DNA from 3 places in the Franconibacter daqui genome. Region 2 is predicted to be linked to each of the others. Evidence: predicted binding sites of a transcription regulator. Region 2 holds the regulator's gene; each other region holds the start of a gene.
What was found. Region 2 encodes sigma-54, which starts transcription at its own class of promoters, with help from an activator protein. Its sites were predicted from a motif close to GTTGGCACANNTTTCGCTNT; they were not measured.
Positions count from the first base shown of each region.

Region 1: a site for sigma-54 is predicted at 5,253-5,272, ahead of glnK (P-II family nitrogen regulator). Genes of this name have one in related genera too.
Region 3: a site for sigma-54 is predicted at 3,590-3,609, ahead of hypA (hydrogenase maturation nickel metallochaperone HypA). Genes of this name have one in related genera too.

Region 1 is NZ_BMKJ01000001.1:240,510-248,546, forward strand. It holds gene IEX01_RS01150 (PLP-dependent cysteine synthase family protein) at 1-879, opposite strand, end outside; gene IEX01_RS01155 (Lrp/AsnC family transcriptional regulator) at 995-1,456, shown strand; gene IEX01_RS01160 (SmdA family multidrug ABC transporter permease/ATP-binding protein) at 1,523-3,298, shown strand; gene IEX01_RS01165 (SmdB family multidrug efflux ABC transporter permease/ATP-binding protein) at 3,291-5,069, shown strand; gene glnK (P-II family nitrogen regulator) at 5,322-5,660, shown strand; gene amtB (ammonium transporter AmtB) at 5,689-6,975, shown strand; gene tesB (acyl-CoA thioesterase II) at 7,136-7,996, opposite strand.
Region 2 is NZ_BMKJ01000002.1:78,287-86,323, forward strand. It holds gene arcB (aerobic respiration two-component sensor histidine kinase ArcB) at 1-675, shown strand, start outside; gene elbB (isoprenoid biosynthesis glyoxalase ElbB) at 908-1,561, shown strand; gene mtgA (monofunctional biosynthetic peptidoglycan transglycosylase) at 1,558-2,286, shown strand; gene npr (PTS phosphocarrier protein NPr) at 2,367-2,639, opposite strand; gene rapZ (RNase adapter RapZ) at 2,636-3,490, opposite strand; gene ptsN (PTS IIA-like nitrogen regulatory protein PtsN) at 3,554-4,039, opposite strand; gene hpf (ribosome hibernation promoting factor) at 4,125-4,412, opposite strand; gene rpoN (RNA polymerase factor sigma-54) at 4,435-5,868, opposite strand; gene lptB (LPS export ABC transporter ATP-binding protein) at 5,974-6,699, opposite strand; gene lptA (lipopolysaccharide ABC transporter substrate-binding protein LptA) at 6,706-7,260, opposite strand; gene lptC (LPS export ABC transporter periplasmic protein LptC) at 7,229-7,813, opposite strand; gene kdsC (3-deoxy-manno-octulosonate-8-phosphatase KdsC) at 7,810-8,037, opposite strand, start outside.
Region 3 is NZ_BMKJ01000001.1:1,045,882-1,053,918, forward strand. It holds gene hypE (hydrogenase expression/formation protein HypE) at 1-945, opposite strand, end outside; gene hypD (hydrogenase formation protein HypD) at 942-2,063, opposite strand; gene IEX01_RS05030 (HypC/HybG/HupF family hydrogenase formation chaperone) at 2,063-2,341, opposite strand; gene hypB (hydrogenase nickel incorporation protein HypB) at 2,332-3,198, opposite strand; gene hypA (hydrogenase maturation nickel metallochaperone HypA) at 3,201-3,551, opposite strand; gene hycA (formate hydrogenlyase regulator HycA) at 3,773-4,240, shown strand; gene IEX01_RS05050 (4Fe-4S dicluster domain-containing protein) at 4,311-4,919, shown strand; gene hycC (formate hydrogenlyase subunit 3) at 4,916-6,736, shown strand; gene IEX01_RS05060 (respiratory chain complex I subunit 1 family protein) at 6,738-7,664, shown strand; gene IEX01_RS05065 (hydrogenase large subunit) at 7,680-8,037, shown strand, end outside.

The DNA of each region.
Region 1 (8,037 bases), on a different contig from region 2:
CAACGCGCCCCACATATTGGTGCCGGTGGAGGCGCCCACTTTGCGGCCAAGCTGCGTCTCCAGCCACTGCATGGCGGCGACGCTCGCGGCGTCCGGCACGCGCAACATCTCATCCACGACGTCCGGAATAAAAGAAGGCTCCACGCGCGGGCGGCCGATGCCTTCAATCTTACTCCCCACGCCGCTTCGCAACGTGTTGTCGCGGGTGTGCCAGTAATCCATAAACACCGAGTTTTGCGGGTCTACTACCATCAGCTTCGTGTCGTGTCCCTGGTAGCGCAGGTAACGGCCAAGCGTTGCGGAAGTGCCGCCCGTGCCTGCGCTCATCACAATGTACGCCGGCACCGGATGCGGCTCATGGCGCATCTGGCGAAAAATGCTGTCGGCGATATTGTTGTTGCCTCGCCAGTCGGTGGCGCGCTCGGCGTAGGTAAACTGGTCCATATAATGGCCGCCGAGCTCGCGCGCCAGCGTCTCGGACGCATCGTAAATTTCGCAGGCGCTTTGCACGAAGTGGCAGCGGCCGCCGTAAAACGCTATCTGCTCAACTTTGCGCTTCGCCGTACAGGCGGGCATGACTGCGATAAAAGGCAACCCCAGCAGCCGGGCAAACCAGGCTTCTGAAACAGCGGTCGACCCCGAGGAGGCTTCAATAATCGGCGTGCCTTCTTTTATCCAGCCGTTGCTTAAGGCGTAGAGAAAAAGAGAGCGGGCGAGGCGGTGCTTCAGGCTGCCGGTCGGGTGAGTGCTTTCATCTTTCAGATAGAGGTAAATGCCCGGAAAGGCGGGCAGCGGCAGGCGCAGCAGGTGCGTATCCGCAGAACGCTGGTTATCAGCGTTGATTTCAGTAATGGCGTGGCGTACCCAGGAGCTGGTCATGCGCGTGATCCGTTTGTCAATTTGTGCTTAGAGTAACGAAGATCGCGGGGAAAAACGTTGCCATTTCACCTACAGGCGGCTTGAATAAGAGAAAATTATTCTCCTGGTGGCCGCTATGTTAGATAAAATTGACCGCAAGCTCCTTGCGTTGCTGCAAAGTGACTGCACCCGCTCTTTGCAGGCGCTCGCCGATGCCGTTAATCTGACAACAACCCCCTGCTGGAAACGGCTCCGGCGTCTGGAAGAAGAAGGTTATGTCACGGGTAAAGTGGCGCTGCTGGACCCGGAAAAGCTCGGCCTCGGCCTGACGGCGTTTATGCTTATCAAAACCCAGCACCATAACCGCGAGTGGTATAGCCACTTCGTCTCGGTGGTCAGCGGCATGCCTGAGGTGCTGGGCTTCTGGCGCATGGCGGGGGAGTACGACTACCTGATGCAGGTTCAGGTAGCGGATATGAAGCGGTATGACGAGTTTTACAAGCGACTGGTGAACCAGGTGCCGGGCTTTTCCGAGGTCACTTCGAGTTTCGCCATGGAGCAGATAAAATACACCACAGCCCTGCCGGTGGAGGCGTAGCCTTTAGCGGCCACCTATACTCCATCCCTGCGCTTATCGTCATTAAAGACAATCAGGACAAACGTTTTGCGATTATTTGCTCAGTTAAGCTGGTACTTCGGCCGGGAGTGGCGACGCTATCTCGGCGCCGTAGCCCTGCTTATCATTATCGCCGTTTTGCAACTCGTGCCGCCAAAACTGGTGGGCGTTATTGTGGACGGCGTCACCCAACGCCACTACACCGCCGGGCAGATTTTACTGTGGATAGGCGTCATGGTGGCGATTGCGATTGTGGTTTATCTGCTGCGCTACGTCTGGCGCGTGCTGCTGTTCGGCGCGTCTTATCAGCTTGCCGTTGAGCTGCGCCGCGATTTTTATCGCCAGCTCAGCCGCCAGCATCCTGAGTTCTACTTACGCCACCGCACCGGCGATTTAATGGCGCGAGCCACCAACGACGTCGACCGCGTGGTCTTTGCCGCGGGCGAAGGGGTATTAACGCTGGTGGATTCGCTGGTGATGGGCTGCGCGGTGCTGATAGTCATGAGCACGCAAATAAGCTGGCAGCTTACGCTGCTGGCATTGCTGCCGATGCCAGTGATGGCCATTGTCATTAAGCGCTACGGCGACCAGCTGCACCACCGCTTCAAGGCGGCGCAGGCGGCGTTTTCAACGCTTAACGATCGCACTCAGGAGAGCATGACCAGCATCCGCATGATCAAGGCGTTCGGGCTGGAGGACCGTCAGTCGGCGCTGTTCGCCGAAGACGCGCGGGAGACGGGGCAGAAGAACCTGCGGGTGGCGCGTGTGGATGCCCGCTTCGACCCGACTATTTACATCGCCATCGGCATGGCGAACCTGCTGGCTATCGGCGGCGGCAGCTGGATGGTGATGAACGGCACGCTGACGCTCGGCCAGCTCACCAGCTTCACGATGTATCTGGGCCTGATGATCTGGCCGATGCTGGCGCTGGCCTGGATGTTTAACATCGTCGAGCGCGGCAGCGCGGCGTACAGCCGCATTCGCGCCATGCTTGCTGAGGCGCCTGTCGTTCACGACGGCGACGAAAGCGCGCCGCCGGGACGCGGCGAGCTGCGCGTGGCTATCCGCGCCTTCCGTTATCCTGGCGTTACCCAGCCGACGCTGCAAAACCTCAACGTCGCCCTGAAGCCGGGGCAGATGTTAGGGTTGTGCGGGCCGACCGGCGCGGGGAAAAGCACCGTGTTAACGCTGATACAGCGCCATTTCGATGTTGATGAAGGGGAGATTCGCTTTCATGACATCCCGCTGCCTCGTTTGAAGCTGGATGACTGGCGCGCCCGGCTGGCCGTTGTGAACCAGACGCCGTTCCTCTTCTCTGACACGGTGGCGAACAATATCGCCCTCGGCAAGCCTGAAGCCACGCAGCAGGAGATTGAGCATGTGGCGAAACTCGCCTGCGTGCACGAAGATATTCTGCGCCTGCCGCAGGGGTACGACACCGAAGTGGGCGAGCGCGGCGTGATGCTCTCCGGCGGGCAGAAGCAGCGTATCTCCATTGCCCGCGCTCTGCTGCTGAACGCAGAGATGCTGATTCTGGATGACGCGCTTTCGGCGGTAGATGGGCGCACGGAACACCAGATCCTGCACAACCTGCGCCAGTGGGGAGAAGACCGTACGGTTATCATCAGCGCCCATCGCCTTTCGGCGCTGACCGAAGCGAGCGAAATTCTGGTGCTGCAGCACGGTCATGTAGCCCAGCGGGGTCAGCATGAACAGCTGGCGAGCCAGCCGGGCTGGTATCGCGATATGTACCGCTATCAGCAGCTTGAAGCGGCGCTGGACGACGCGCCGGAAGAGAACCAACAGGAGGCGATGAATGCGTAATTTTGGTCAGCTGTGGCCGACGCTAAAACGCCTGCTGGCGTATGGCAAGCCCTGGCGTAAACCGCTTTCGATGGCGGTGGTTATGCTGTGGGTTGCCGCCGCCGCGGAAGTCAGCGGCCCGGCGCTCATCAGCTACTTTATTGACAACCTCGTCGCGCAGCATCGTATGCCGCTTGCGCTGGTCAGCGGGCTGGCGGCGGTTTATCTCCTGCTGCAACTGCTCGCCGCCGGGCTGCACTACTGGCAGTCGCTGCTGTTTAACGAAGCGGCCGTGGGCGTGGTGCAGCAGCTTCGCACCGATGCGATGGACGCCGCGCTGCGCCAGCCGCTCGGCGCCTTCGACACCCAGCCGGTAGGGCAGCTTATCTCCCGCGTGACCAACGACACCGAAGTTATCCGCGATCTCTACGTCACCGTTGTCGCAACGGTATTGCGCAGCGCGGCGCTGGTGGGCGCGATGCTGGTGGCCATGTTCAGCCTCGACTGGCGGATGGCGCTGGTGGCTATCACCATCTTTCCGGCGGTGCTGATTGTAATGCTGATTTATCAGCGCTACAGCACCCCCATTGTGCGCCGGGTGCGCGCTTATCTCGCAGATATCAACGACGGCTTTAACGAAGTGATCAACGGCATGAGCGTCATCCAGCAGTTTCGCCAGCAGGCGCGCTTTGGCGAACGGATGAATGAAGCGAGCCATTCGCACTATCTGGCGCGCATGCAGACGCTGCGCCTGGATGGTTTCCTGCTGCGTCCGCTGTTAAGCCTCTTTTCCGCGCTGGTGCTCTGCGGGTTGCTGATGCTGTTCGGCTTTACGTCAGTTGGCACGATAGAGGTTGGGGTGCTGTACGCCTTTATTAGCTATCTTGGACGCCTTAACGAACCGCTTATCGAGCTCACCACCCAGCAGTCGATGCTGCAACAGGCGGTGGTGGCGGGCGAGCGCGTCTTCGAGCTGATGGACAGGCCGCGCCAGAACTACGGCGATGACGATCGGCCGCTGCAAAGCGGATCGATCGACGTCGATAATGTTTCGTTCGCTTATCGCGACGATCGTCTGGTTTTGCAGGATATCGACCTGCGCGTTCCGTCGCGTCATTTCGTTGCGCTGGTGGGCCATACCGGCAGCGGTAAAAGCACGCTCGCGAACCTGCTGATGGGATATTACCCGCTGACGCGCGGCGAAATTCGCCTCGACGGGCGGCCGCTCCAGAGCCTGAGCCATGGCGCGCTGCGCAAGGGGGTGGCGATGGTGCAGCAGGACCCGGTGGTGCTGGCGGATTCGTTTTTCGCCAACGTCACCCTCGGGCGCGACATCAGCGAAGAACAGGTCTGGCAGGCGCTGGAGACGGTGCAACTGGCGGAGCTGGCGCGCGGCATGGCGCAGGGTATCCACACCCGTCTTGGCGAACAGGGCAATAACCTCTCTGTCGGCCAGAAACAGCTGCTGGCGATGGCCCGCGTGCTGGTCGATACGCCGCAAATTTTGATCCTCGATGAAGCGACGGCCAATATCGACTCCGGCACCGAGCAGGCGATTCAACAGGCGCTGGCGGCTATCCGTGAACACACCACGCTTGTGGTCATCGCGCATCGTCTTTCCACCATTGTGGAAGCGGATACGATCATGGTGCTTCACCGCGGCCAGGCCGTTGAACGCGGCACGCATCAGGAACTGCTCGCCGCGAAAGGGCGCTACTGGCAGATGTATCAGCTTCAGTTGGCAGGCGAAGAGCTGGAAGCGAGCGAGCGGGAAGAGTCGCTTATCGCCTGATGCACTATAATTACGCACCGCGCCAGCCGCTCGCTTTGCTGGTGCAAAAATGCAACGCACCCTGCACCAGCATGGTGCGTTTTTGCTTTCCAGGAACAATCTGAATCCCGGTCACACTTTTTTCTTACTCATTCACTCCATGAATGCCCGCTTGCCGGGCGCAAAATCTCCCGCTTTTTCATTCCTGGCACGCCGCTTGCTTTAACAAAGTTGTTAGCTGCGGCCATTACCCAATTCGACTGGAGGGGATTTATGAAGCTGGTTACCGTGGTAATCAAACCATTCAAACTGGAAGACGTGCGCGAGGCGCTTTCTTCAATTGGCATTCAGGGGCTGACGGTAACCGAGGTGAAAGGCTTTGGTCGCCAGAAGGGCCACGCCGAGTTATACCGCGGTGCCGAATACAGCGTTAACTTCCTGCCGAAAGTGAAGATTGACGTTGCTATTGCAGACGACCAACTTGATGAAGTGATTGATGTCATTAGTAAAGCTGCCTATACCGGCAAAATTGGCGACGGCAAAATTTTCGTTGCCGAGCTGCAACGCGTGATTCGTATTCGTACCGGCGAAGCCGACGAAGCGGCACTGTAACTGGCCAACCGTGACAGGAATGGAAAAGATGAAACACACAGCACTGAAATCTGGCCTCGGCCTGCTTTCGCTTCTGCCCGGCCTTGCCATGGCCGCTCCGGCGGTGGCGGACAAAGCGGACAACGCTTTTATGATGATCTGCACCGCACTGGTGCTCTTTATGACCGTACCTGGCCTGGCGCTCTTTTATGGCGGCCTGCTGCGCGGTAAAAACGTGCTCTCCATGCTGACGCAGATCTCCGTGACTTTCGCGCTGGTCTGCATTCTCTGGGTGGTTTACGGCTACTCGCTGGCGTTTGGCTCCGGCGGCAGCTTCTTCGGTAACCTTAACTGGATCCTGCTGAAGGGTATTAACATCACCGATCTCATGGGCAGCTTCTACCAGTACATCCACGTGGCGTTCCAGGGTTCGTTCGCCTGTATTACCGTGGGGCTGATTGTCGGCGCGCTGGCTGAGCGCATTCGCTTCTCCGCCGTGCTTATTTTCGTGGTGGTATGGCTGACGCTCTCCTACGTGCCTATCGCCCACATGGTGTGGGGCGGCGGCCTGCTGGGTTCTCATGGCGCGCTGGATTTCGCAGGTGGCACCGTTGTGCACATTAACGCCGCGGTGGCGGGCCTGGTAGGCGCTTACCTGGTGGGTAAACGCGTGGGCTTTGGCAAAGAAGCGTTCAAACCGCATAACCTGCCGATGGTCTTTATCGGCACGGCGATCCTTTACTTTGGCTGGTTTGGCTTCAACGCCGGCTCCGCCAGTGCGGCGAATGAAATCGCCGGTCTGGCGTTCCTGAACACCGTTGTGGCGACAGCCGCTGCCATTCTCGCCTGGGTCTTCGGTGAATGGGCGCTGCGCGGCAAGCCTTCTCTGCTGGGCGCCTGCTCCGGCGCTATCGCGGGTCTGGTAGGCGTGACTCCGGCTTGCGGCTACATCGGCGTCGGCGGTTCTCTGATTGTCGGCATCGCGGCGGGTCTGGCGGGTCTGTGGGGCGTCACCATGCTGAAACGCTGGCTGCGCGTTGATGACCCGTGCGACGTCTTCGGCGTGCATGGCGTGTGCGGCATCGTGGGCTGCATCCTGACCGGCGTGTTCGCAGCAAGCTCGCTGGGTGGCGTGGGTTACGCAGAAGGCGTGACCATGGGTCACCAGGTGCTGGTGCAGCTGGAAAGTATTGCGGTTACCGTGGTCTGGTCCGGCGTGGTGGCGTTCATCGGCTACAAACTGGCGGATATGACGGTTGGTCTGCGCGTACCGGAAGACCAGGAGCGCGAAGGTCTGGACGTCAACAGCCACGGCGAGAATGCCTACAACGCCTGAGTAGAGCATCTCTCCTGTTAAAACCTCCCGCGTGCGGGAGGTTTTTTATTTTCAGGGGAGAGGTAAAACCAGTGGCGCAGCGTCTTTCCGGTGGCGTTTCGCATATTCAGCCAGCAAACGGCGCGCCTGAACGTCAGGGCGGCCCGCCGTCACGGCTTACTTAACCGCGCTTCCTCATCACCCCTTCCTGCACAGAAGAGGCGACCAGTTTGCCGTCCATGCTCCAGAATTCGCCGCGCACAAAGCCGCGCGCGCTGGAGGCGGAGGTGCTCTCCACGCTGTAGAGCAGCCACTCGTTCATGTCGAACGGACGGTGGAACCACATGGAGTGGTCGATAGTCGCCACCTGCATGCCTGGCTCCAGGAAGCCCACGCCGTGCGGCTGCAGCGCCACTACCAGGAAGTTAAAGTCGGAGGCGTAGCCCAGCAGCGACTGGTGCACGCGGAAATCGTCCGGCATCGCCCCGTTAGCGCGGATCCACACCTGGCGCGTCGGCTCCGCCACGTGTCCTTTCAGCGGGTTATGAAACTCCACCGGGCGAATTTCGAGCGGCTTATCGCTAAGGAACTTCTCTTTCACCTGCGGTGGCAGGAACTTTTCCAGCGCCCGGGCGATATCGGTTTCCGATTTCAGCCCTTCGGGCGACGGCGCGGCAGGCATCGTTTTTTGATGCTCGAAACCCGCTTCCGGCGCCTGGAACGAGGCGGTCATGTAAAAAATAGGTTTGCCGTTTTGGATAGCCGCTACGCGCCGGGCGCTGAAGCTGTTGCCATCGCGCAGCACTTCAACGTCATACACAATCGGCTTCTGACTGTCGCCCGGGCGCAGGAAATAGCTGTGGAAAGAGTGCACCAGACGTTCTGCCGGCACGGTCTCTTTAGCAGCGTAAAGCGCCTGCCCGACGACCTGGCCGCCAAAGACCTGCCGCAGACCTAAATCTTCGCTCTGGCCGCGAAACAGCCCCTCTTCAATTTTTTCCAGATTCAACAATGCCAGTAGGTTGCTCAGCGCCTGACTCATAACGGGTCCTCAACAGCAAAAGAAAGCACAGCGGTGCCGGG
Region 2 (8,037 bases):
GTGGCGATGACCGGCAAAGCGGCGCTGGAAACGTTCCAGCCCGGCGAGTATGACCTTGTGCTGCTCGATATCCAGTTGCCGGACATGACGGGCCTGGATATCTCCCGCGAACTGACGCGCCGCTACGCAAAAGAGGATTTGCCGCCGCTGGTGGCGTTAACCGCCAATGTGCTTAAGGACAAGCAGGAGTATCTGGATGCGGGGATGGATGACGTGCTGAGCAAGCCGCTGGCCGTCCCCGCGCTGACCGCAATGATTAAGAAATACTGGGATACCCAACCGGACGAGAATGAGGGCGAAACGATGAGTGAAGATAAGCACAAGACGTTATTCGATCTACCCATGCTTGAGCAGTACATGGAGCTGGTAGGGCCGAAGCTGATTCTGGATGGCCTGGCGATGTTTGAAAAGATGATGCCGGGCTACCTGAGCGTGCTGGAGTCGAACCTGACGGCGCGTGACCAGAAAGGCATCGTAGAGGAAGGGCATAAAATTAAAGGTGCGGCGGGCTCCGTCGGCCTGCGTCATCTACAACAGCTGGCCCAGCAGATTCAGTCGCCAGACTTGCCGGCATGGTGGGATAACGTTGGTGAATGGGTAGAAGAGCTTAAGCAGGAGTGGCCGCAGGATGTGGCAGCGCTGAAGACGTGGGTGAGCGAAGCTGAAAAAAAATGACCCCGGATTAACCGGGGTGCGCGAATACTGCGCCAACACCAGGGAAATTAAGGCATCGCCTGTTCTTGGTGTGGTTTTTTCGTTCATGGCGGGGCCTGAGAATATGTTCCGCTCGAGCATAAGATAGCAAAACTTAAAAAAATTGTTACGCGAATCAGTTAAATGTGTGAAGCATAGCGTTTAAATTACAATTTTTTATATTGTTCAGTAGCTTAGGTAAAGGGATGAATTCATGAAGAAAATTGGCGTCGTACTTAGCGGTTGTGGCGTTTATGACGGAAGCGAAATTCATGAGGCGGTTATTACGCTGCTGGCGATTGCACGAAGCGGCGCGCAGGCGGTCTGCTTTGCGCCTGATAAACCGCAGGCGGATGTGCTTAACCATCTGACCGGCGAGAAAATGGCGGAAAGCCGTAACGTACTGGTGGAAGCGGCGCGTATCGCTCGCGGCGAAATTCAGGCGCTCGGTCAGGCCCGGTTCGAGACGCTGGACGCGCTGGTGGTGCCGGGCGGCTTTGGCGCGGCGAAGAATCTGAGCAATTTTGCAAGCCAGGGGGCGGAGTGCGTTGTCGACCCGTCGCTTAAGGCGCTGGCGCAGGCGATGCATGCCGCAGGCAAGCCGCTTGGCTTTATCTGCATCGCCCCCGCCATGTTGCCTAAAATTCTGCCGCCGCCGCTGCGCCTGACCATTGGCACCGATATCGATACGGCGGAAATTATTGAGGAAATGGGCGGCGAACATGTTCCCTGTCCGGTGGACGATATCGTGGTGGATGAAGATAACAAAGTGGTCACCACGCCCGCCTACATGGTAGCGAAGCGCATTGACGAGGCGGCAGCGGGTATAGAGAAGCTGGTCGCCCGCGTGCTGGAACTGTGCGAATGAGGAAAGGCAAGGCGTCGCTGTGGCGAAAGGGGTGGCGCTGGCTTTGGCGTGGCTGCGCCGCCGTGCTGGCGTTCTGGATAGCCGGTATTTTGCTGTTCGGCCTGCTGCCGGTGCCTTTTTCCGCGGTGATGGTAGAAAGACAAGCGTCCGCCTGGTTTAGCGGTAATTTTAGCTATATAGCGCATTCTGACTGGGTAGGAACCGACGATATTTCGCCATGGATGGGGCTTGCGGTCATCGCGGCGGAGGACCAAAAATTCCCTGAACACTGGGGCTTTGACGTCGCCGCCATAAAGAAAGCGGTCTCTCATAACGAACGGCACGAGAATCGCATTCGCGGCGCTTCGACGATTTCGCAGCAGACGGCTAAAAACCTTTTTCTGTGGGACGGGCGCAGCTGGCTGCGCAAGGGGCTGGAAGCGGGGCTGACGGTAGGTCTGGAAACGGTCTGGAGCAAACGGCGCATTCTCACGGTTTATCTGAATATCGCTGAATTTGGCGAGGGCACCTTTGGCGTAGAGGCGGCGGCGCAGCGTTATTTCCACAAGCCCGCCAGCCGTCTTACCGCAGCGGAAGCCGCTATGCTGGCGGCAGTGCTGCCAAACCCGCTGCGTTTGCGGGCGGACGCGCCTTCAGGTTACGTACGCGCGCGTCAGGCGTGGATCCTGCGCCAGATGCGCCAACTGGGCGGCGAAACGTTTCTGACGCAGCATAAGCTGCGCTAAAAGGCATAACCGCCTGAGCGACAAAAAAGGCGGGTTAGCCTGGAGCTGACCCGCCTTTTGCATGCGCCAGAGCAAAGCCGTTAATCTTCGTCAAAGCCGGCTTTAAACAGGGCGATAACCGCTGACAGGGCCTCTTGTTCCTGGGGACCCGTCGCTTCCACTTCAATCTGACCGCCCTGGGCGGAATCCAGCATCAGCAGGGCGATTACGCTGCTCGCCTCCGCTTCCGTGCCCGCTTCATTACGCAGCAGCACTTCCGCATCAAAACTCTGCACCAGCTCGAACAGCTTCATGGCTGGCCGGGCATGCATGCCGAGCCTATTGGTTATCTCAACGGTTTGTTTTACGGTCATGATTTGCGTTTTTCCAGCGTGCGGTGACGGGACTGGACGTTTTTACCGCGTGAACGGAAATAGTCGGCCAGCTGTTCCGCAATGTAGACCGAGCGATGTTTACCACCAGTACAGCCAATAGCGACCGTAAGGTAGCTGCGGTTGTTGGTTTCCAGCATCGGCAACCACAGTTCCAGATAGCTGCGGGTTTGATAGATAAAGTTATGCACTTCGGTATGGCGGTCAAGGAAGGCGGCCACCGGTTTATCAAGCCCGGTCATAGGGCGCAGCTTCGGATCCCAGTGCGGGTTGGGCAGGAAGCGAACGTCGAAGACGTAGTCGGCGTCGATAGGAATGCCATGCTTAAAGCCAAAGGATTCAAACACCATCGTTAATTCACGCTCGCGTTTGCCGAGCAGGCGCGTACGCAGCATTTCCGCCAGCTCATGCACGGACATTTCCGAGGTGTCGATAATCAGATCGGCCCGGGAGCGTAACGGCTCCAGCAGGTTATTCTCTTCGTCGATGGCGCTCTCCAGCGAGAGGTTGCGGCCAGAGAGAGGGTGCAGACGGCGAGTGTCGCTGTAACGGCGGATGAGCGTATTGCGATCGGCATCCAGAAACAGCAATTGCGGAGAAAACGCATCCGGCAGGTTATTCATCGCCTGCTCGAAGATCTCCGGCGACTCGGGCATATTGCGCACGTCGATACTGATGGCGGCGGAAATCTGTCTGTCCGCCAGCGTCCGCGCCAGCTCAGGCAGCAGCACTACCGGCAGGTTATCCACGCAGTAGAATCCCATGTCTTCCAGCGCGCGCAGAGCTACCGATTTTCCGGAGCCCGAACGCCCGCTGACGATCATCAGCACCATCTCCAGTCTCTCCCTGGGTCAATACGGGCGGCAAGCGCCCCTCTTATCGAGCTTTGCAGCCCGTTATTCGCTCTCATCGCCGCCTTCGGTGATGATTTGATAAAGCTCTTCATCGCTTTGCGCCGCGCGCAGACGACGACAGATCGTTTTATCCGCCAGCCGCCTTGCCACGAGCGAGAGCGTATGCAAATGCGTTTTGGTCTGATCGGCCGGCACCAGCAGGGCGAAGAGCAGATCGACCGGCTGATTGTCGATAGCGTCAAAAGCAATAGGCGTTTCCAGTTGTACGAATACGCCTACGGCGCGCAGGGTATCTTCTTCAAGCTTACCATGCGGAATGGCGATGCCGTTGCCGATGCCGGTACTGCCCATTCGCTCGCGCGTGAGAATGGCTTCAAACACCACCTGCGGCGGCAGACTAAGCTGCTTCGCGGCCAGTTCACTGATGATTTCCAGCGCGCGTTTTTTACTCTGGCAATGCACCCCGCTTCGGGTACATTCCTGGTTCAGGACATTGCTCAGTTGCAGAGCGGAATCATTATTCATCATAAGTTCACCTAAGCATTCTCTGTGCTAACGGCCCGCTATTCGGTGAATAACGAGCCGTTAATACATCAGCTAAACGCCCGGACAATCAGTGTTGTTTCAGTTTATCTTTATGTTTAGTAAGTTGCCGCGCCAGTTTATCAATTAAACCGTCGATGGCGGCGTACATATCCTGACCTTCCGCACTGGCATGAAGCTCGCCGCCGTTAACGTGCAACGTGGCGTCCGAGATGTGAGTGACTTTCTCCACTTTCAGCACTATGTAAACCTGGTTAATCCTTTCGAAGTACTGCTCCAGCTTAGCGAACTTCGTGTTCACAAATTCACGAAGGGAATCAGTGATTTCGACGTTATGTCCAGTAATGTTGAGCTGCATAGTGTCTTCCTTATCGGTTGAGTCAAACCAGCTGCTTGCGCTGATTAGACGGCGGAATAGATAAAGACTCTCGATACTTCGCCACAGTACGGCGGGCCACCATGATGCCCTGATCGGACAGCATGGATGTCAGCTTACTGTCGCTCAGCGGCTTCGCGGGATTTTCCGCGGCTATTAATTTCTTCACCAGCGCGCGGATGGCGGTGGATGAGGCTTCGCCGCCGCCCTCCGTATTCACATGGCTGGAGAAGAAATACTTCAGTTCAAAAATGCCTCGCGGGCTGTGCAGATATTTTTGCGTTGTGACGCGGGAGATAGTTGATTCGTGCATCTCTACCGCCTGGGCGATGTCCGCCAACACCATCGGCTTCATGTACTCTTCGCCCTTGTCAAAAAAAGCCTGCTGTTGCTCGACGATACAGCGGCTTACGCGAAGCAGCGTATCGTTGCGGCTCTCCAGGCTTTTAATCAGCCATTTCGCTTCCTGCAAATTGCTTCGAATAAACTGGCTGTCGGACTCATTGCGCGCGGTAGTGCACATCGCGGCGTATTGTTGGTTAATTTTAAGACGCGGAATGCTGTCGGCATTAAGCTCTACCGTCCAGCGACCGTTATGCTTACGCACCAGCACATCCGGTATGACATATTCCGGCTCGCCGGTCTGAATCGACTGGCCGGGACGCGGATCGAGCGACTGTATCAGCGCGACCGCCTCTTTCAGCACCTCTTCTTTCAGCCGGGTGACCCGCATCAGGCTGCGGAAGTCGTGGTTCGCCAGCAAATCAAGATGGTTACTGATGATAAGACGAGCCTCTTCAATCCATGGCGTCTCTCTGGAAAACTGCGAAAGCTGCACCAGCAGACAGTCGCGCAGATCGCGCGCCGCCACACCGACAGGGTCAAAGCGCTGCACCCGCTTTAATACCGCCTCCACTTCGTCGAGGCTTATCTCCTCATCGCCCATGCCTTCCAGGATATCTTCCAGCGCGACGGTGAGATAACCGGTTTCATCGACGGCGTCGACAATCGACGTGGCGATGGCACGGTCGGTATCGGAGAAGGGAGTCAGCTCAACCTGCCACATCAGGTAATCCTGCAGCGACTGGGTGGTTTCACCCTGATAAACAGGCAGCTCGTCATCCTGATAATCCACGCCGTTGCCGGAGGGGGTGCCTGCCGTATAGATCTCGTCCCAGCTGGCGTCGAGCGGTAACTCTTCCGGCATCTCTTTTTGTTCGAGCGCTTCGGCGGTATCCAGCCCTTCGCTGCTTTGCGCTTCCTGAGTGGCTATCTCATCATGAAATTCGGTTTGCTCAAGCAGTGGGTTATTTTCCAGCGCTTGCTGAAGTTCTTGCTGCAGTTCCAGCGTCGACAACTGCAACAGGCGGATGGCCTGTTGCAACTGGGGCGTCATGGCAAGTTGTTGGCTAAGCCTAAGTTGCAAACCTTGCTTCATATTCAGAGCAAATTTCCTCAGGTGATAAGTATTAGTATACCTGTCCTGGCAGGGCGCGACGCCGGAATACGATGGCGCGGGCTCGCTGTCCGTTGCTCTACCCTATCAGAGTCTGAACTCTTCCCCAAGATAGACGCGCTTAACTTGCTCGTCTTGCAGGATCTCATCGGGCGTGCCGTGGGCGATAAGGTGCCCCTGGCTGACGATATAAGCGCGTTCACAAACGGCCAGCGTTTCACGGACGTTGTGGTCGGTGATGAGAACGCCCAGGCCGCTGTCGCGCAGGTGTTCAATGATGCGCTTGATGTCGATAACGGAAATAGGGTCTACCCCGGCGAAAGGTTCGTCGAGCAGGATGAATTTCGGGTTGGCGGCCAGCGCGCGGGCGATCTCCACACGGCGACGTTCACCGCCGGAAAGCGCCTGGCCGAGGCTGTTGCGCAGATGATCGATATGAAACTCTTCCATCAGCTCTTTCGCGCGATCTTCGCGCTGCTCGCTGCTCAGATCGTCGCGGATCTGCAGTACCGCCATCAGGTTGTCGTATACGCTCAGACGGCGAAAGATAGAGGCTTCCTGCGGCAGATAACCAATACCGCGACGGGCGCGGGCGTGCAGCGGCAGCAGGCTGATATCTTCTTCATCAATAATGATATTGCCGGCATCGCGCGGCACAATGCCGACGACCATGTAGAACGTGGTGGTTTTACCGGCGCCGTTCGGCCCGAGCAGGCCGACGATTTCGCCCGATTTCACCGTCAGGCTGACATCTTCAACGACGCGTCGGCCTTTGTATGCTTTAGCGAGGTTTTTCGCGATTAATGTTGCCATAAGAAGTTAGTTGCTCTTTTTCTGCGCTGGCGCCTGGGAGTTGTTTTTATCCTGCAGCTGCGACGGCACCAGCACCGTGGTCACGCGCTTGCCCTTATCGCTGAAGGCCTGCATTTTCTGCTCTTTCACCAGATAAGTGATTTTGTCGCCCTGGATATTGCTGTCGAGCTGTTCCAGATAGGCTTTACCGGTCAGCACGACAAAATCGTTTTGCAGTTCGTAATGCATCTGCGAGGCGTGGCCTTTCACCGGCTTGCCGTTATCCTGCATCTGGTAGAACGTGGCGGGATTGCCGTAGCCGTCGATAACTTCTTTACCCTGCTCGCCGCCCGGACGGGTAACCACCACCTTATCGGCGTTGATCTTAATGGTGCCCTGAGTGACGACGACATTACCGGTGAAGGTGACGACGTTGCCCTGCATATCCAGCGACTGCTGATCGGACTCGATATGTATCGGCTGTTCAGTATCGCCTGTTACGGCAAACGCTGAGCAGCTGGCGGCCAGCAACACGCCGGAGAGGGCGAGATTAAGGCTGAGTTTGTTTGTTCTGAATTTCATACGAGGTTCTAACCTTTTCAATCAGCTCGGCGTTTTTATTGCGTAAGTTTCCGCGCATTTTCAGGCCGCTGGAGTTAAAGCTGGTGCCGTATAACGTGACGAGCTTATCTGACGAGACATCCTGAGTTATCAGGTTGATTTGCGCTTCGTCCGTTGTAATTCGGCGCAACTGCGAATCCGCAGTCAGCGCGTTGACCTCAACGTGACCGTAAAGGTACAGCATCCTGTCATTAGTCAGTTTGGCTTTATCTGCCTTAACTGACCAGGTGGGCGTTTTGTCAGCGCTCTGGGTATCGAAGGTGGTCATCACTGGTTGTGTAAACCAGGAGACGCCGTCGGCGGAGTAGTACTCCACATGTTGCGCCACAAGCCGGTAGTTCATTGCGCCTTCCGGGCTGTAAACCAGCGTGCTGGAATGTTCACTCTGGTAAGTTGGCTCGTTGTCACTTGTCGCCACTGGTCCGGTTTCCTCCTGGTCGGCGAGGTTAATGCCAATCAGCACCAACACCGCCAGCGCCAGCAGGATAATCACCCAGCGTCTGGTTTTACTCATATAGATTGCCCTTTGGCCTCATCAAGCTTGCCCTGCGCCAGCAGCAGAAGATCGCAGACTTCCCGCACCGCGCCGCGTCCGCCATGAATGCGGGTAACATAATCGGCGCGCGGAATGAGCAACGGATGCGCGTCGGCCACCGCCACGCTCAGCCCAACCTCCGCCATGACCGGCCAGTCAATCAAATCATCGCCCACATAAGCCACATTGTCGGGTGCCAGCGC
Region 3 (8,037 bases), on a different contig from region 2:
GCAAAGCCGCACGCCCGCGCTGGCGGTGACTTCGCCGACTATCGCGGCGTCACGCCCCAGCGGATGCGCCTTCATCGTCTCCAGCGCCTGTTGCGCCGCTTCCCGCGCCACGCCAATCACCAGCTTTCCTTCATTGGCGAAGTTAAGGGCGTCCAGTCCCAGCAGCTCGCACACGCCGCGTACCGACGGCTTAAGCGGCAACGCCTTCTCCTGAAGCGCCATGCCGCAGCCGCTGCTGGCGGCGAACTCATGCATCACCGCGTTAACGCCGCCGCGGGTGGCGTCGCGCAGCGCTTTCACTCCCCGGATCGGGCACAGCGCCTCAATCAGCGGCGAGAGCAGGGCGCAGTCGCTCGAAAGCGCCCCTTCAAGCCCCAGCTCCTCACGCAGATTAAGGATAGTGGCGCCATGGTCGCCGAGCGTGCCGGAAACCAGCAGCAGGTCGCCCGGCGTCAGCGAAGCGGCGCTCCAGTGAATCGTCGCCGGAATCGCCCCCAGCCCGGCGGTGTTGATAAAAAGCTTATCCGCCGCGCCGCGCGGCACCACCTTGGTATCGCCGGTCACAATCTCTATCCCCGCTTCGCGGGCGGTTGCCGCCATGCTGTTCACCACGCGCTCAAGCGTCGCCAACGCAAGCCCCTCTTCAAGAATAAAGCCGCAGGAGAGCCAGCGCGGGAGCGCGCCGCTGACCGCCACGTCGTTAGCCGTGCCGCAGACGGCGAGCTTGCCGATATCGCCGCCGGGAAAAAAGAGCGGGTCGATGACGTAGCTGTCAGTGGAAAACGCCAGGCGATCGCCGCGCGCGGTGAGCTCCGCAAGCGGCAGGCGTGCCTGATCTTCCTGTTCGTCAAGCCAGGGATTAGCGAACGCCCGCATAAAAAGTTGGCCGATTAACTGCTGCATCGCCTGGCCGCCGCTGCCGTGGGCGAGGGTAATGGTGTTCATGCTTCACACTCCTGAGAACGGTACTGATACCACGCCGCGCAAGCCCCCTCTGAGGAGACCATCAGCGCGCCGAAGGCGTTTTGCGGGTTGCAGCGCGCGCCGAACAGCGGGCACTGCGCGGGTTTGCAGCGCCCGGTCAGCACCTCGCCGCAGCGCGCCTGCGGGTCATCGCTGACCTGGTGCTTACGGGGCGCAAAGCGGGCCTCGGCGTCAAAGCGTTGGTACGCTTCGCGAAGCTTGACCCCCGAGCCGTTTATCACGCCGAGCCCGCGCCATTCGCTGTCGCCTTCCACACAAAAAACATCATCAATAGCGTGCTGCGCCGCCGGGTTGCCCGCGTCCGGCACCACGCGGCGGTACTGGTTTTCCACCCGGCTCCGCCCGGCGATTTTCTGCTCCACCAGCATCAGCACGCCCTGCAGCAAGTCCATCGGTTCAAAGCCCGCCACGACCAGCGGCCGCTGATATTGCGTGGCGATAAAATCGTAGCGGGCGATGCCGATAACCATGCTGACATGCCCTGGTGCGAGAAACGCATCGATGCCGTTATCCGGTTGCGAAAGCAGGCTGGCAAGGGTTGGGATCAGCGTGATGTGCTGACAGAAGAAAAAGAAGTTTTCCACGCCGCGGGCTTTCGCCTGCCGAAGCGTCAGGGCGGTGGCGGGCATGGTGGTTTCAAAACCCAGGCCGAAGAACGCCACGTCGCGCTGCGGGTTTTCTTCGGCAATCTTCAGCGCGTCCAGGGGCGAATAGACGATGCGCACATCCGCGCCGCGCGCTTTCGCCTGCAACAGCGAGCCGTTTTTCCCCGGCACCCGCAGGGCGTCGCCGAAGGTGCAGAAGATAACGCCAGGGCGCTCGGCGATTTCAATGCAGCTGTCGATGCGCCCCATCGGCAGTACGCAGACCGGGCAGCCGGGGCCGTGAATAAACTCAACGTTCTCTGGCAGCAACTGGTCCAGCCCGAATTTGAAAATGGCGTGGGTGTGTCCGCCGCACACCTCCATAATGCGCAGCGGCCGTTCAGCGCTCCAGGGCAGCCGCGCCGCCCGCTCGCGCAGCCTGTCGATAAGCTGCATTACCCGCTGCGGCTCGCGGTATTCATCCACATAGCGCATCAGCATGCCTCCTCGCCGTAGAGCAGCGGGCCGACGTCCGGCTCCACGTCAAACATGTTTTGCAGCGCATCGAGGGTATCCAGCGCCTCTTGTTCGTTAATCAGGCTCATGGCGAAGCCGACATGCACCAGCACCCACTGGCCAAGACGCGGCGCGCCATGTTCGTCATGGGTGCCGACAAGCGTAAGATCCACCTCGCGCTTCACGCCGCTGACCTCAACGCGGGCGAGGTTACCCTCGCCCAGTTCGCAAATCCGCCCGGGAATGCCTATGCACATCGCTGCGCCTCCAGCCAGGCGAGCCAGGCCTCCATGCCGTCGCCTTTGGTGGCGGAAACCAGCAGGATGTCGATATCCGGGTTGACCTCGCGCGCGCAGGCCAGACATTTTTCCACGTCGAAATCGAGGTAAGGCAGCAGGTCGATTTTATTCAGCAGCAGCAGCGAGGCGGCGGCGAACATGTGCGGATATTTAAGCGGCTTGTCTTCGCCCTCGGTCACGGAGAGCACCGCCACCTTATGCCGTTCGCCAAGATCGAACCCCGCCGGGCAGACCAGGTTGCCGACGTTTTCAATAAACAGAATGCCGCCATCAGCGAGGGGGAGCCGGGTCATGGCGTCGGCCACCATCTGCGCATCCAGATGGCAGCCTTTACCGGTATTCACCTGAAGCGCGGGGGTGCCGGTCGCGCGGATGCGCTCGGCGTCGTTCACCGTTTGCTGGTCGCCTTCAATGACGGCACAGGCCGTTTTACCGTGCAGCCGCTTCAGGGTTTCCGTCAGCAGGGTGGTTTTGCCGGAGCCGGGGCTGGAAACAAGGTTTAACCCCAGCTGTCGCCGTTCGTTCAGGCGCTGGCGGTTGCGCTGCGCCAGCCGGTTATTTTTCTCCAGCACATTAATTTCAATCTCCACCATCTTGCGCTGGCTTAGCCCCGGCGCGTGGGTGCCCGCTTCGCCGCGTCCGTAATGCAGATCGCCCTGCGGGGCGACGGCGGGGATAAACAGATTAACGTTGGTGATAGCGGCCTGAGTGCGGGCTGCCGGAACGAAGGGGGCGGCGCGAAACGCCGAGTGGGGGTTGCGTTCATCCCCTTCGATATAAAGGTTGCCGTGTTCGCAACCGCAGGTGGTACACATAGCTACTCCTGTTCGATTTCCAGGCGTTTGATCTGCACGCCGTCGTCCGCGACGATGCGCAGGTTCACGCCGTTACACTGCGGACAGCGCCTGACGCGCTGGGTCAGCAGATGAACATGCTGCTCGCAGTCATGACACCAGCACTCCGCCGCCTGTTGCGCCAGATGCAGCGCGCAGCCTTGCGCGCAGGTATCGCGGCACACCAGCTCAAAGCAGAACGCCAGCGCGCTTTGCTCAACGCAGGAAAACGCGCCGATTTCCAGCCAGACGCCGGTCACCCGCCGCGCGCCGAGCCGCTGCGCCTGTTGTTCAATAATTTCTACCGTCCGCTGGCAGAGGGTGAGTTCATGCATAAAACCTCCGAAGCCATGGGCCGACGCCCTGGACGGGCAATGCAATAACGGTGCCAGAGGAAAAACGGTGTCGGCAGAAAGGGTGTCGAGGCTGTCGAAATGACACGTCATGACAGCGCACAGACGCTGTCATTCTAAATAAAGTCATTAAAATACAATGGGATAAAAAATGGCACGGTTCATGCTAAACGGGACTGCTACCCGTAAATGAGAGTTACGCCATGATCCTTTCCGAACTAAGCCAGAAAGCAGAATTTATCGCGGATCGTCACCGCAGCCTGCAGTCGCACTGGCATACCTACTGCAATACCCTGGTCCAGGCCATCACCCTGTCGAAACATAAGCTGCATCACGCCATGGGCTGCGAGCCGCAGACCGGGCTCAGCTTCTTTCTCTTCGACCACTTCGTTATTCGCGTGGAGCAGGCCGAAGGCTTTAACTGCCACACCATTAACTATCTCGTGGAGAGCCGCGACGGGCGTGAGCAGGCCTGCATCGCCAGCGCCCGGCTGGACCAGAACGGGCTGCTTGATGGCGCGGTGGATATCCGCGACCGCGAGCGCGTGCTTGAGCATTACCTCAATAAAATCAGCGCCGTGTATGAGGGGCTGTATGAGGCGGTGCAGGGCGATGCGCCGCTGCGCATCAGCGCGCTGCTGGCGAACCCACGCAAGCCTGACGTGGCCTGACACGTTTACGTGTCGGCGACTGTCGACGTCGACACATTTCGTCAAAAATGTCTCACCTGAGGAATGACTGGTGAATCGTTTTATCCTTGCTGACTCTTCGCTCTGCATCGGCTGTCGCACCTGCGAAGCCGCCTGCGCAGAGACCCATCGCCTGCACGGTCTGCAGTCCCGACCGCGCCTGCAGGTGATGCGCAATGAAAAAGACTCCGCGCCGCAGCTTTGCCGCCACTGCGAAGATGCGCCTTGCGCCCAGGTCTGCCCGGTAAACGCCATTAACCGCGAGGCGGGGGCGGTCCAGCTCAATGAGAGCCTGTGCGTAAGCTGCAAGCTTTGCGGTATTGCCTGCCCGTTTGGCGCGATTGAATTCTCCGGCAGCCGTCCGTTGCATGTTCCCGCCAACGTCAACAGCCCGAAGGCGCCCCCTGCGCCCCCGGCGCCGGCCCACGTCGGCGCTTTTCTCGACTGGACGCCCGGCATACGCGCCGTGGCGGTGAAGTGCGATTTATGCGCCTTTGACGACGCGGGCCCGGCGTGCGTGCGCACCTGCCCGACCAACGCGTTAAGGCTTGTCGATAACCACGACATCGCCCGCGCCAGCCGCCGCAAACGCGAGCTGACGCTCTATTCCGACTTCGGCGATCTGTCGCAGTTGCCTGACATAAGCAGAGGAAACGCATGAGCATCGTGACTTTACTGAATGGGGCGCTGGCGATATTTCTCGGCGGCGCGCTGCTTTCGCTGCTGCTGCGCCCGCATAAGCCGCTGAGCGCGTTCGTCGCGGCGGCGAGCGGATTGCTCGGCAGCCTTGGCGCGCTGACGGCGGGGGCGCTGGTGCTGGGCGAGCTGCGCCCGGCGACCATCGCTGCGCTTGGCATAGGGCACTTCACCGTACAGTTGGGGCCGCTCAACAGCGTCTGGCTGCTGGCTTTTGGCCTGCCGGGCTTTTTTGTCAGTCTCTTTCAGCTTGCGGGCGATCGCCCGGGCGCGCCGCGAACCGAAGGCTGGCTGCTGAACCTGCTGCTGGCCGCCGCCACGCTTGCGGTCACCGCGGATAACCTCGCCACCCTGGTGGTCATGGCGGAGATAATGAGCCTTGCCGCCGTTTTTCTAACCGGCGAGAGCGGCGCAGGCAAGCTCTGGTTCGCGCTCGGGCGCTGCGGCACGCTGCTGCTGATTTTCGCCTGCGGGCTGCTGTGGCGACAGTATGGCACGCTGAACTTTACGCAGTTGCATGAGCTCACCGCCCCTCAGCCGCTCGGCGACGGCGTTCGTCTGCTGGGGCTTGCGGGCTTTGGCTTGCTGGCGGGCCTTGTGCCGCTGCATGGCGGCGTCGTGCAGGCGCATGCCCAGGCGGGGAGTCCGGCCGCCGCGCTCTTTTCTGCCGTGGTGCTGAAGGTGGGGCTTTACGGCCTGCTGATGATGTCGCTCATCGACAGCGCGCTGCCGCTGTGGTGGGGCGTGCTGGTGATGCTGCTTGGCATGCTGACCGCCTTTATCGGCGGGCTTTACGCGCTGATGGAGCACAATATCCACCGCCTGCTGGCTTATCACACGCTTGAGAATATCGGCATTATCCTGCTGGGCCTTGGCGCGGGCCTCACCGGCCTGGCGCTTCGCGAGCCGGTGCTGATTGCGCTCGGCATGACCGGCGGTCTTTACCATCTCTTTAATCACAGCCTGTTCAAAACCACGCTCTTTCTGGGCGCGGGCGCGGTGTGGTTTCGCACCGGGCATCGCGATATCGAAAAGCTCGGCGGCATCGGTAAAAAGATGCCGGTTATCTCGCTCGCCATGCTGGTGGGGCTGATGGCAATGGCGGCGTTGCCGCCGCTGAACGGCTTCGCCGGGGAGTGGGTTATCTATCAATCTTTCTTCCGCCTGGGTCAGCTTGCGCCGTTTGCCGCGCGCTTGTGCGGGCCGTTGCTGGCGGTGGGTCTCGCCATTACCGGCGCGCTGGCGGTGATGTGCATGGCGAAGGTGTACGGCGTCACCTTCCTTGGCGCGGCGAGAACCGCAGAGGCGGAAAACGCGCAGCCTGCGCCCTGGCCAATGACGCTGAGCGCGGCCCTTTGCGCGCTCTGCTGCGTGGCGGGCGGCGTTGGCGCGCCCTGGCTGCTGCCGCTGCTGCATAACGCCGTACCGCTGCCGCTGGTCACCGCTCACACAGGCGTTGCTCAGCTGATGATAACGCTGCTGCTGCTCGGCTCGCTGCTGCTGCCGTTCCTGCTGCTGACGCTGCTGAAAGGCGACAGGTTGCCCGCCCGCACCCGCGGCGGCGCCTGGGTCTGCGGCTATGAGCATGAGTCGGCGATGGTGATTACCGCCCACGGCTTCGCCCAGCCGGTGAGAGCCGCCTTCGCGCCGGTCATCGCGCTTCGTCGTTCCATGAGTCTGGTGGCGCCGGGCTGGCGCAACGCCAGTCCTGTGCTGTGCCGCCGCCTGGCGGTTATCGAACTGGCGGTGCTGCTGGTTGTTGTCATTTCACGGGGAGTCTGAAATGCAGAACGTTATTTTCCCTCTGGCGCAGGCGCTCATTCTTTTTGCCTGCGCGCCGCTGCTGTCCGGCGTCACGCGCGTCTGCCGCGCCCGGCTGCATAACCGCCGCGGCCCGGGCGTGATGCAGGAGTACCGGGATCTCTTCAAGCTGCTGGGCCGCCAGAGCGTGGCCCCGGCGGCCTCAGGATGGGTGTTCCGCCTGATGCCGCTGGTGATGATAGCGGTGATGTTCACCATCGCCACCGCCTTGCCGGTGGTGACGCTCGCCTCGCCGCTGCCCGGCGTTGGCGATCTCATCACGCTTATCTATCTCTTCGCCATCGCCCGCTTCTTTTTCGCCATCGCCGGGCTGGATACCGGTAGCCCGTTTACGGCGATAGGGGCGAGCCGCGAGGCGATGCTCGGCGTGCTGGTCGAGCCGATGTTGCTGCTCGGCCTGTGGACCGCGGCGCAGGTGGCGGGCTCGACGCATATCAGCCATATCGCCGCGATGGTTTACCACTGGCCCGTCGCCCACAGCCTGCCGCTGCTACTGGCGCTCGCCGCCTGCGCCTTCGCCACGTTTATTGAGATGGGCAAGCTGCCGTTCGACTTAGCCGAGGCGGAGCAGGAGCTGCAGGAAGGGCCGCTGTCCGAGTACAGCGGCGCGGGCTTCGCGCTGCTTAAGTGGGGTGTGAGCCTCAAGCAACTGGTGGTGTTGCAGATGTTTGTCGGCGTGTTTCTGCCCTGGGGGCAGATGCCGCATTTCAGCATGGGCGGCCTTCTGCTGGCTGTCGTCGCGGCGGTAGCGAAGCTACTGTCTGGCGTGCTCATCATCGCGCTGTTTGAAAACAGCATGGCGCGCCTGCGCTTTGGCGCCGCCTCCCGCGTCACCTGGGCCGGATTTGGCCTGGCTTTTTTAGCTGTCGTCTCCTTGCTGGCGGCGTGATAAGAGAACTGAACGATGTCTGAAGAAAAAGTGGGTCAACACTATCTGCGCGCGCTGCACGAGGCGTTTCCTGGCGTGGTGCTGGATGAGGCCTGGCAAACCCGCGACCAGCTCACCGTGACGGTGAAGCTCAATTATCTGCCTGAGGTGGTGGAGTTTCTCTACTACCAGCAAGGCGGCTGGCTGTCGGTGCTGTTTGGCAACGACGAGCGCAAGCTTTGCGGCAGTTTTGCCGTCTATTACGTGCTCTCCATGGAGCAGGGGACAAAATGCTGGATAACGGTGCGGGTAGAGGTGGATGCGAATAAACCGGAGTTCCCGTCCGTTACGCCGCGCGTGCCTGCCGCCGTCTGGGGCGAGCGCGAAGTGCGCG